3 regions of the Bacillus sp. F9_6S_D1_P_5 genome follow, and region 3 is predicted to be linked to each of the others. Evidence: riboswitches for the same ligand, from Rfam matches in the RefSeq annotation. Region 3 holds a riboswitch; each other region holds the start of a gene.
The links. Region 3 has a riboswitch for S-adenosylmethionine ahead of ACUXEY_RS15405 (cyclase family protein). Riboswitches for the same ligand answer to the same signal wherever they lie in the genome.
Positions count from the first base shown of each region.

Region 1: another riboswitch for S-adenosylmethionine. It lies ahead of ACUXEY_RS05590 (bifunctional homocysteine S-methyltransferase/methylenetetrahydrofolate reductase); the one in region 3 lies ahead of ACUXEY_RS15405 (cyclase family protein).
Region 2: another riboswitch for S-adenosylmethionine. It lies ahead of ACUXEY_RS10865 (MFS transporter); the one in region 3 lies ahead of ACUXEY_RS15405 (cyclase family protein).

Region 1 covers NZ_JBTREW010000003.1:158,750-162,968, reverse strand. Annotated here, with positions in the region: gene metC (cystathionine beta-lyase) at 1-412, opposite strand, end outside; gene metI (cystathionine gamma-synthase/O-acetylhomoserine thiolyase) at 409-1,521, opposite strand; SAM riboswitch class I at 1,763-1,872, opposite strand; SAM riboswitch class I at 2,076-2,185, shown strand; gene ACUXEY_RS05590 (bifunctional homocysteine S-methyltransferase/methylenetetrahydrofolate reductase) at 2,256-4,088, shown strand; gene metH (methionine synthase) at 4,088-4,219, shown strand, end outside.
Region 2 covers NZ_JBTREW010000007.1:135,249-139,467, forward strand. Annotated here, with positions in the region: gene topB (DNA topoisomerase III) at 1-632, shown strand, start outside; gene ACUXEY_RS10860 (DUF4153 domain-containing protein) at 901-2,148, shown strand; SAM riboswitch class I at 2,233-2,337, shown strand; gene ACUXEY_RS10865 (MFS transporter) at 2,426-3,667, shown strand; gene ACUXEY_RS10870 (arsenic resistance protein) at 3,716-4,219, opposite strand, start outside.
Region 3 covers NZ_JBTREW010000011.1:123,195-127,413, forward strand. Annotated here, with positions in the region: gene ACUXEY_RS15395 (nucleotidyltransferase domain-containing protein) at 1-158, opposite strand, end outside; gene ACUXEY_RS15400 (PRK06851 family protein) at 280-1,389, opposite strand; SAM riboswitch class I at 1,538-1,650, shown strand; gene ACUXEY_RS15405 (cyclase family protein) at 1,736-2,368, shown strand; gene ACUXEY_RS15410 (hypothetical protein) at 2,396-2,776, opposite strand; gene ACUXEY_RS15415 (S-adenosylmethionine decarboxylase related protein) at 3,079-4,219, opposite strand, start outside.

The DNA of each region.
Region 1 (4,219 bases), on a different contig from region 3:
TTGTATTTGGCTTAATGTTTTGCTTTATTTCTTCTAAATTGGTCATATCAACAAATGTATGTGAAACACCGTAACGGGAGAGAACTTCAGTTATAATTCGATAAGTTCCTCCGTATACGTCTTCTGAAATGAGTACGTGATCACCTTGTGAAAGGAGGAGGAATGCAGTAGAAATCGCTGCAATTCCTGACGCGAACGCAAACCCTTTTGTTCCGCCTTCTAATAAAGCAATGATATCTTCAAGCGCTTCACGTGTTGGATTGCCAGAGCGACTATAGTCATATTTCCCGAACGTATCTACATCAAATTGGTGGAATGTTGATGTATTATAAATGGGAACGTTAACAGCTCCTGTTTGTGAGTCATGTTTATATTGGTTGTGTAGTAAGAGTGTATCTATAGAATAACTCATATTCTTACACCTTCTTTTACAAGTGTAATGGCTTGTTGTAAGTCTTGAATTAAATCGTTACTATTTTCAATGCCAACGGAAAATCGAAGAAGACGATTACATACACCGTTTTCTGTTCTGATTTCTTCAGGAATATCAGCGTGTGTTTGCGTTGCTGGATACGTCATTAAACTTTCAACACCACCGAGACTTTCAGCAAATGTAATTAAGGATAAAGATTGTAAGAATGGATTAATCCACGTTTCATCTTTCAGACGAAATGAGATCATGCCGCCTCTTCCAGGGTAAAATACATCTGTCACCCCGTCTTCATCATTTAAATAAGCGACAACTGCTTTTGCATTTTCTTCATGTTGTCTCATGCGAAGCGCTAACGTTTTCATACCGCGGATTAATAACCATGAGTCAAATGGGCTTAAGACCGCACCGGATGCATTATGATAATGGGCGATTTCCTCACAAAGTTCCTTTCCTTTTGCAACGACAAGTCCGCTTAGCACATCGTTATGCCCACCTAAATATTTCGTTGCACTATGCAGTACAATGTTAGCACCTTCTGTTAAGGGCTGTTGTATATAAGGCGTGTAGAATGTGTTGTCTACAATAAGGAGTAGTCCGTGTCTTTTCGCTACAGTTGCGACTGCGGTAATATCAGTAACTTGCATTAATGGATTAGTTGGAGTTTCTATGAAAATAGCTTTCGTTTCAGTTGTGATAGCTTGCTCAATTTGTTTAATAGATTGTGTATTTACGTATCTACATCGAACGTTCCACTTTTTTTCATGCTCAGAAAATAATCGATAAGTCCCGCCGTATAAATCTTCAGATACAATAAGTTCGTCTCCAGAACGGAATAGCGAAAGGACGAGGAGAACAGCCGCCATTCCGGAGCTACAGGCATAACCTTGTTCGCCGTATTCTAAGTCTGCGATTGCCTGCTCTAAAAGACCACGAGTTGGATTTCCAGTTCTTGAATAATCAAAGCCAGTAGATTTACCAATTCCTTCGTGACGATAAGCAGTTGAGAAATAAACAGGCGGGTTAACAGTTCCTGTTGTAGTTTCGCTCCGGTTTCCGATTTGTGCTAGTTTCGTTTCAATAGTTGACATGTGAAAATTCCTCCTTTTTAAATGAACAATTAAGTGAATGTAAAGTGAAACTTTAATCAGTGAGGGATTCATCCCCACTAATTATCAGCCCTCACCAATCGGGCTTTTACGGGCAGTTGATTCCCACCTAACTTCTTTGTTCCAGCTGAATTTTGAGTTGGGAATCTTACTGCCCTCAAATAGCGGGGGAAAATAAAAAAAGCCTTCTAAGAAGAAGGCTTTCGGTTTGAATAGAGTCTTCTTCTCATCTGTCAAATCTTTCACAATTTGCTGGAATTAGCACCTTATTAACAAATGTTAATGGTTGCTGAGGTGTCATAGGGCCAGTCCCTCTACCTCTCTAGATAAGAATGTTCGTATGAAATTTTATTATGTTTTTAACTTTACAACAAAAGATAATTGAATTGCAACTTTATTTTAAATAATTTTTATTTTTCCGCAAGTGTCATTGACTTTTGCATTTGTGCGTGCTAAATTTATTAAAAAATTAACAAACATTGTTAAAAGGGGAACGCATTTCCTTTTAGCTACATAAATAAAATAATAAAGACAAACTCTTATTGAGAGCGGTGGAGGGAAAGGCCCTGTGAAACCCGGCAACCTTCAAACGAAATGTTTGAAACGGTGCTAATACCTGCAAAACGAGTGTTTTGCATAATAAGAGGAGGACCAATTATGTCCCCCTCTTCAAAGTGAAGAGGGGGTTTTTATATTGATAGAAATGAGGGAGATTGGTGAAATTACTAGATTTATTATCGAAAGGAATTGTAATAGGTGATGGTGCGGTTGGGACGTTATTACATTCACACGGTTTGCAAAGTAGTTTTGAAGAATTGAATATATCTGATCCGGATTTAATTATATCGATTCATAAGCAATATGTAGCTGCTGGGGCTGATGTGATTCAAACAAATACGTACGGAGCAAACGAAGCGAAATTACGTATGTATGGTTTAGAAAATCAAGTTACTGAAATTAATAGAGCAGCAGTCAAACTGGCGAAAGCATCTGTTACAGACAGAAACGCTATTTTAGGAACAATCGGTGGTATGAAACATATTGGAGCTGTTACGACAACTGATATGGAAAGAGAATTTATGTTACTTGAGCAGGCAAGTGCTTTACTAGAAGAACAGGTTGATGGATTACTATTAGAGACTTTCTATGATGAGTTTGAATTACTTCATGCTGTTCAGGTGTTACGAAAACAAACGAATATTCCAATTGTAGCTCAATTAGCGTTACATGAGGCAGGTACGACTCAAAATGGAAATGATGTAAATGAAATATTAAAACAGCTTTTAGATTATGGTGCAAATGTCGTTGGATTGAACTGTCAACTAGGGCCGCTTCATATGACAGAAGCTTTTAAAATGATATCGATTCCGAAAAATGGTTACTTATCAGCATACCCAAATGCAGGTCTCCCAAATTATGTGGAGGGACGTTACGTATATGAGGGAAGTCCGGCTTATTTTGAAGCGATGACACCGAAATTTATTGAGCAAGGTATTCGTTTATTGGGTGGTTGTTGTGGCACGACTCCAGAACATATTGAAAGTATGAAACGTGCAATTGCAAATGTTACACCTGTAATAGAAAAGGATACGATTCAAAGACCGAAAGTAGTTCATACACACGAGAAACGTTCGAAAGCTCATGTTACTTTAGCTGAGAAAGCAAAAAAACAAACGACAGTAGTAGTGGAATTAGATCCACCGAAAACGTTAGATACGCAGCGGTTTTTTGAAGGAGCAAGAGCTTTGAAAAGAGCTGGAGCAGATGCTATTACTCTAGCAGATAATTCATTGGCATCGCCTCGCGTCTCGAATATGGCAATGGGAGCATTATTAACGAAGCACGATATTCCGGTATTGACGCACTTAACGTGTAGAGACCATAACGTCATCGGATTACAATCTCATTTACTAGGATTATCAGCGTTAGGCATGGAAGAAGTGTTAGCTTTAACTGGTGATCCAGCACGTGTCGGTGATTTTCCAGGTGCCACTTCTGTATATGATTTGTCCTCTATTGAGCTCATTAAAATGATTAAAGAAATGAACGATGGGCGTTCTATTTTAGGGAAATCAATAGGGCAAGCAACAAGGTTTTCAGTGGGAGGTGCTTTTAATCCGCATGTAAGACATTTAAAAGCAGCGGTTAAGCGAATGGAACGGAAAATAGATGCTGGAGCGGAATATTTCTTAACGCAACCGATTTATGATATCGCGTTAATTGAAGAAGTGTATGAAGCGACAAAGCATTTGAAGCAGCCTATTTTTATTGGGATTATGCCACTAATAAGTAAACGGAACGCAGATTTCCTTCATTTTGAGGTGCCAGGTATTACGCTACCTGAAGAAGTAAGAGAGAGAATGGATGGACATGAAACGAAAGAAGCAGCAATTGAAGAAGGGATTCGTATTTCACAAGAATTGATCGATACGGCGATGAAATATTTTAACGGCATTTATCTTATTACACCATTTCTAAAATATGAAATTACAGAACATCTTGTTAAATATGTGAGAGAAAAGCAAGAAGTGAAAGAAGGTATTAATTGATGAAATGTATAGAAGAAAAATTACAAAATAACATCTTAATATTAGATGGTGCAATGGGAACGATGATCCAGCAAGAGGACTTAACGGCGGAAGATTTCGGAGGAGAAGAGTACGAAGGCTGTAATGAATAT
Region 2 (4,219 bases), on a different contig from region 3:
TTGAAAAAGTATTAAAGAAAACAGAAGGTTTAGGTACAGAGGCAACGCGCGCTGGAATTATTACGATGCTGAAAGACCGTAAATATATAGATGTAAAGAAAAACCAAGTGTATGCAACCGATAAAGGGAAAGTATTAATTACCGCAATCGGTGATAAAATATTAGCTTCACCAGAAATGACTGCGAAATGGGAGCAGCGCCTTGCGGAAATCGGTGAAGGTACAGCATCACCAGCTACATTTATGGAACAAACGAAAAAGCTATCAGCTAAAATTATTGAAGATGCAGTGGAAATGTCGGAAAAATGGGATTTCACTGGATTACATGTTGAATCGATTGAGCGAAAAGGATCGAAATTTACAACAGGTAAAAAGGTTGGTAGCTGTAAAAAATGTGATGGCGATGTGATTGATAAGTCAACGTTTTACGGTTGTTCTAATTACAATACAACACAATGTGATTTTACCATCTCAAAGAAGATATTAAGCAAAACAATTTCGCAAAAGAATATGACAAAGCTCTTAAAAGGTGAAAAGACCGATTTAATTAAAGGCTTTACAAAGGGCGAGAAAACATTTGATGCGAAGTTAGAGTGGAAAGATAATAAGATTAATTTTGTGTTTGAGAATTAAGTAGTTTCAACCAATAAAAAAATATGATAATTAAACTGTATCCTATAGAATAGACACTTAAAAAAGTCTATTCTATAGGATATTTTTTTGAATAAGTAGTACTATTTATTTTTATTTAAAATAAAATATACAATAAAAAAATCTTTATAATTGATAATTTTTTATTGTAAAACAATAAATTTTATATTAAAATCAATATCATGATAAATCAGTGAGATGCTTTTTATAGAAAGGTAAAAACGCTGTTTTTATTAGAGGAGGTAAAACTATGAACAATCAAAATTTGATTATTAAAAATAGGGATAATCCTCATGAGTTGGAGAGAATGTATAGAAAAGACCCAAAAGCTTTTAAAAAGTCATTCTCACAAGCATGGGATGAAAACCCTGATTCTCAGGTACTAGCTGCTTGGTATGAAAGATTGCATTTCAAGGAGACGGCAAATAAAGAAAAAATATCACTGTTTCAAAAAGGTTTCTTATTCATGGGCATGTTAGCTATTTTAGCAGGGCTAAGCACTAGAATCATTTTCCACTTTGTTGAGCAGGAAGCAATTGCTCCAATTAACTTGGCTTTTGGTGTAATTCCCTTTATTGCTGCTTATTTTATTTACAATAATAATCCGAAAAAAAGTATTATTTATTTCCTTGCAGCGTTGTTCTTAATTGCCGGGTTGTATCTTAATATATTGCCATTAAATTATAAAGACAGCAGTATCCTTGCGTATTTACATCTTCCTATATTGCTATGGGTCTTATTGGGACTTGCGTTTACGGGAAATGAATATTCAAAAGGTAGTACAAGATTAGCGTATATTAAATTTAATTTAGAATATGGTCTTCTCTACGCGAGCATGGCAGTGAGCGGAATGATACTAGCATTATTCACAATGCGATTATTTAGCTTTGTTGACTTGGATATAGGAGAGTTCTATTTTAGTAATGTTGTTTTATTTGGAGCTGCCGCTCTCGCTGTAGTGGCTGCATACTTAGTATCATTGAATCTTAAACTTGCTAAAAATATTACACCATACATATCTAAAATTTTTAGTCCGCTTGTCTTGATCACATTGTTTATCTATCTTATAACGGTAATTTGGGTCGGGAAAAATCCATTCTTGGACCGCAATTTCCTAATGGCCTTCAACGGAATACTCCTTGGTGTATTGGCTGTTACTATATTTTCTATCGTTGAGAGTGAGTCAGACGAGAAAAAGAGCATTTCAGATTATATAAACTTTGCCTTAATTGTTTTGGCACTTATTATTGATACTGTCGCATTGTCAGCCATCGTATTCAGACTTTCTTCTTACGGGATTACACCTAATAGACTTGCTGTTTTAGGGGTAAACATACTGATTTGGGCAAATCTCATTTGGATTATGTTCTCCTATATGCGTTTTCTACAAAACAAATCAGGACCGACAGCTATCCAAGATGCCGTTACGAAGTATTTGCCAATATACGGAATTTGGGCAGCTTTCGTAATATTTACTTTTCCTATAATTTTTAATTAGAAAGACTTTGTTAACTGGATAGAAAAAATATATTGAAAGTATTTTGATGCGATATATAATAAATTTAGAGAATTGAATAATGACTTCTTATAAAGAGAGGTGGAGGGACTGGCCCTTTGAAACCTCAGCAACCTAATGTTATATAAGGTGCTAAATCCTGTAGGATCTAAAAGTCCTAAAAGATAAGAATGTGGGTATAAGTAAACCTTCTTCTTGTTTTGAAGAAGGTTTTTTGTATTTTACAGGATGGTGACGAAGAGAAGGAGAAGAAGAATATGTGAGTAGAAGGGAGAGTACAGTGAATAGTGAAGTTAGTAATAGAAAAGAGAATAGCTCTAGTATATGGGGTAATAAAGTTTTTTCTTATTTTTTCTTAGCAAGTTGTATTTCTTTAATAGGTAATTCTATGGTTACACTTGTTTTACCATTATGGGTAATGAAATTAACAAACTCGCCATTACTCGTTTCGGGGGTAAATATTGCGATTGCAACGGCAGCGATTCTGTTTGCTCCTATTACAGGAACATTAGCAGATCGAATGCCGAGAAGAAAACTTATGATAGTTGCAGATGTGATAAGGTGTATTGTCATGATTTTAATTGCTGTAATAGCATTTTATAATAATATGTTGTACATTCCATTACTACTTTTACTAATTTTACGCTCAATTGGAAGTGCCTTATTTACACCAGCTTCAAATGCAGCGTTAGTTACATATGTGGAAGAAAAGCATGTTCAGCAGGCGATTACATTGAGACAAATATCAATACAAATCATATCGATCGCAATTCCTTTGATGGCGAGCTTTTTGATTTTTATTTTTAGTTTTCATGGAGTATTTGTGTTAGATGCACTTACATTCTTTATATCGTTTTTAATTTTGATGAAAATTCAATTTCCACGTGAATTGAAAGTGGAGAAGAAGAAGCCGTTTTATGAAGATTTTAAAGAGGGATTTTCTATTATTAGTAATAATAAATCACTGAAAATCTTACTAATGAGCGCTGCAGCCATTAACTTACTTGGAGCAGCGTGTATGCTTTCACTGCAAGTAATAGTTGTTAGAGAGATGGATCTTTCTACGCAGTGGTATAGTATCGTCTTTGCGGCATCTCCGATAGGGATATTAATTGGGGCATTTATTACTAAAAAAATTCGTGCATATAAAACAATAACAACAGCACTTATATTTACTGCTATTATGGGGATTTTTAACGCTGCAATGGGTACGACATTGAATCCAATATTATTTTCAGTTTATTATTTTCTGTCAGGGATAGCTTTTGGAGTGAGTAATGTATATTTCGGGGTACTGTATAGAAAGTCAATTCCAAATGAAGTGCAAGGAAGATTCTTTGGTTTCCTAAACTCGTTATTATTAGTATCAACTCCGATTGGAATCGCAATAACGGGGTATTCCTTAGAGGCAATTTCATCTTCCATTATATTTATTGTAATTGGTATCATTACGTTTTTAGTTTCAGTTATTTCATTTTTAATAATGAATAAGGACAGATAATTCTATAATTTCTCGATAAAAAACGTCCCAAATTAGGACGTTTTTTTATTATGTATATTGCTGTTTTCTCTTAATAAACAACAACACCTGTGAAACACAAGCAAGTACTGGCAGTTCAATTAACGGTCCAATAACGAGTGCAAGTGCAATGAGAGGTTCGTCTGGAAAAGCTGTTACAGCAATAGCGAGTGCAACAGGCGAGTTTCTTGCTAAAGTTGTTAAGTTTAGACTTACTGTATCTTTATAAGATAAACGCATCATGCGTCCGATAAATTGCCCGAGTACAAAATTAATGATAAAGAACAATAGAACAGGAATGAGTAATAGGAAAACGACATTCATATTTTGTAGTAAATATTTACCTTGTGATGCAAACATCGCTACGATTGCTAAACTTAAAAATACAATTTGCGCAGAGCTGAAAAACGGAATGAGTGTATTCTCGAGTATTTCAGCCTTTTTCATTTTATTCATAATGAATTTTGTAGCGTGTGCAAGTACAAATGGTAAGATGATTACGATAACAATACTTTCTACTAAAACAGAAACCGC
Region 3 (4,219 bases):
TACCACTCTACCGGATGCATATAAACGAATCTAACATCATAATCACTATCTTTGGATGGAAATCCCCAAGCACGACTCCCTGATTCCACTGCAAATAAAATTTTCACATCATTCTCTTGTTCAATTCTTGCTAACTCCACTCTAATTTTCTCTCTCATTTCATACCCTCTCCATTTTTTGATTATTTCCTTGGAAATTCGACAAATATACTGCTAATTTTACTACATACTAAAATAGCTGTCAGAAAATTCCCGACAGCCTACCAAAATCCTTTATTTTTTACTTGTTCTTTTCTGTTACACTAACCGCAATTCGTTCAAACTCTTTTTGAATCTCCTCTTTATATGCGTCTACTTTTGAAAAATCCATAGCAGCAATATAAATTCGTTCTAATTTATCACGAACTGATTTTGCTTTCGCTAAGAAAGACATAGCCTCATTCATTTTTGCTTTATATCGAATGGAGACGTCGCGGATTTCCACCGCGTACTTCTCATCCGTCCCTGGTGTCACAATAAGGGCATACATATCTATAATCTCATCTCCTTCGCGGCTCGGAAAGTATTCATGTGGCGCAGTGCTATCAAAAATTGCAAACCCTAATTCTCTTACGATAACCATATCAAGACTATTTGGATCAAACCCACAATGATATACTTCAACTTCAAATCCTTTTTCTTCTGCTGCCTTAGCTAATTTTTTAAGCATTGTTGACTTCCCAGAGCCTGGACGTCCTTTTATGAAATAACGATGTGGTAATCCTTCTGTTAAATTAGGAACAAAATCAACTGCTCCTTTCGGTGTGGCTGCTCCTAAAAAACGATGTTTCACAAGCGATTGTTGCCCGCTTTTATCTGTAAATAATTTCTGAATTAGCTGATCGGTTAGTTCATTCGCTTTATTAAAATCAATATTACTAATATATATTTTCTCCCACTCATCATGTATAATTAGCGCTTCATGGAAACGAGCGTAAGCAGCTTGAAACGATTTGCTTGCTTCAGAGACAAATCGTTCAATTTCCACCTTCTGCTCCCTTAATTTATCTGAATCCCAAGCAACACCTAAATTGATATACTCCTCGACAACTCCTGGCATTTTCGGCTCAATAACATGCGGTGATGTTCCATCAACAATTCCTACTTTTAACTTCGGGATAATGACACCATCAACCGATTTGTTATCAGAAGAACAGTGTAAAAATTCAATATCATATCCCTTTTCAACCCATTCACGACCTATTGCCTTAATTAAAGAAGATTTTCCCGTTCCAGGTCCACCCTTTAAAATAAATAATCTGTTTAGTCCTTTTAAATTCTCTTCGTATAAATTATGAAATCCTCTAGCTGTATTTCCACCAGCATAATAATTCAATACATTCCCTGTCACTGCACTCACTCCTTCGCAGCATTCTATTTACATAAGCTACAATATGCGAGCAGCTTTATTTGGGTGAATACCTATTTTGTATTGCACGAAAAAAGGAAATGAATTACAACTTAAATACAATGAATATTCAGAACTAAAATTAAATATGTCTTTATCAAGAGAGGCAGAGGGACCGGCCCTTTGAAGCCCAGCAACCTCAGTTTATATAAACTGAATAGGTGCTAATTCCTGCAAAATGCAATGCATTTTGAAAGATAAAACGTAACTATTGTGTGCAAAACTCATCTTTCTTGATTATGAAAGGTGAGTTTTTTATATTTCAAAACATATATTGGAGGTATTTAAAGTGAAAGTAATTGACCTATCACAAACATTTGAAAACAATATGTCCCAATTCCCTGGAACACCAAAAATCAATTTAGGAGCCATTACAAGCGTTGAAGAGACAGGCTATCAAGTTACAGATTTTCATTCTGTCGTTCATGTTGGCACACATTGCGATGCTCCTGCTCATTTCATTTCAGGCGCAACGACTATTGACCAATTACCCCTAGATCAATTTGTAGGCGAAGCGGTTCTTATTGATGTAACTCATGTACAAGAACGAAAACTACCTAAAGAAGTACTTCACAATGCTGATATAAAAGAAGGAGATATTGTTATTTTCCATTCCAATCTATCTACTAAATGGAATACAGAGGCGTATGAGAAAGAAGCTTTTTATCTTTCTGAAGAATTAGCGGAGGAACTAGTACAATTAAAAGTAAAATCTGTCGGTTTAGATTTTATTTCTCCTGATGAGCTAACGACAGAAACATCACCAATTCATCACATACTACTTGGGAATAATATTTATTTAATCGAAAACTTAACAAACTTAGATGCCATTCACACGAAACGTTTCTTCTTCTCAGCGGCACCTTTAAAAATTAAAGATAGCGACGGTGCTTTTGCAAGAGCATTCGCTGTAATTTTTTAAACAAACTATACAAAAAAGCAAAGATCATCATTGACCTTTGCTTCTATTTTTTTTATTTAAATTAAGAAAGAATTGCTCAACACGAGGACGTAACCAAGCTAAATAATCTTTCTCTTTCTTCTTTGTACAAGCTATTTCTTCCCCATCTACCATTCCGACAAGCTCTAGCTCTAACAGTTGCCTCGTAAAGGCTAACATATTTATTTCTTCGTCTGGATACTCTTCTTTTAATTTCTCCTCAATTTCCCCCAATAAAAAACCGTCACGCATCATTGCCAATGCATCAATCCAAAGTGGCGGCATTTCATATTTTTCTCCTGTAATTGTATCTTTTACAATATAATTCTTTTGCTCTTTTCGAAATTGAATCGTGTGTAAGCATACAGTCGAATTTAATGTTAATTCCATCATACCACCTCTTTCATAATATCTGCATAGAAAAAAGGATGCGCGTGCACCCCTTCTTTTTCTAACACTACCGAACCGTTACATGAATAACAAATCTCATGTCGATATTTTCCTCCATTATAAACGAAGTATTTTATAAAAAAAACCCTTCTTGAAACATTTTATAAAATGTTTATATTTACACAACAAGAACACTTTTCTGAAAAATATTTTCTTCTGGCATATTATACTGTCGGTAAAAAATACATACTTTCCAATTACGCGAAAAGGAAGGAGATCTCCCCCTTCCTTTTCACTATAACTTATATCCATCTTACCCGATCATGCAGCAATCCATCCGTAAAGTCATTTTCGCCCACTACAAAATCCTTCATATATAGATTTAAATATTGACCATACTTACTTTCTGTATTTAATAATAATTCCTCTACATAATAAGCACCTTGTTTAAAGTTATCGAACAGTAAACTACACAAGCCAGCATAAATTCCGCATCCTACTTGGAAGTAAGTCGCATTCGTTTTATATTTATGAAAAACTTGACTACTATTCATCACGTTATACATATATGTCTCGCTATTTTCATAAACGAGTAATACACCGACTAGATCCTCGCCCGCAATCTCTTCTTCAGCCGGATTAAATACTTTACGATTCCAGTTCCATAAATCTTCTACCTTATCTAAATTCTGCCTAATTATATTTGTTGTATACTCGTTAATTCGGTAAAGAAACCCAACTTCCATGTTAAAGTTTTTCCCTAAAATTAAAACTTCCTCATGTGGCATTAAACAACCATAGAACTCTTTCTCTCCTAACTTCACTTTATACTCTGAAGCATATACATCTTCATAAAAGTAAAGGGGACGATGATGACTCATATACATCGGATAACTCCATATCGCTTCATCTAGAAATCGCTCTACTGCCCATGAAGCATAAAGTGTATGAGGTTTTATAAGTGCTGCATCATGTAAAAATGACGTGTCATGTTCTACTATATAGCATGCTTTTGGCTGTTCATTTGGACGTTCCTTCATAAGTTCGACAACCATCCATTGAACAACACCTGGATTCATACCTGAACCTATAATTGCTTTTGTATTTGTAAATTTCTCTTTCTCCTTCTCAAACCTCGTATATCTTTCAGTAAGCTGAAAACCGATTAAGCTATCGTCCTGATCTACTGCCTCATTTTCCAAGGCTGAATTAATATAACAAATTCCAAGTTCGTTACAACAGCTTAATACTCTAATCGTATCTGCTCCTGAAACATCGATAACAACGCTCGTGCCACTTTCTTTTAAATGCTGTTTAAATGTCACTACATCTTGGAGGTCTATTTCGGATAAAAACAATTGCTCTTTCAAATTTGGAAACAAATCATCATAATAAGCCTTATCTTTTTGTTTTATATCAACCAAATGAAATGTAACGTTCTTT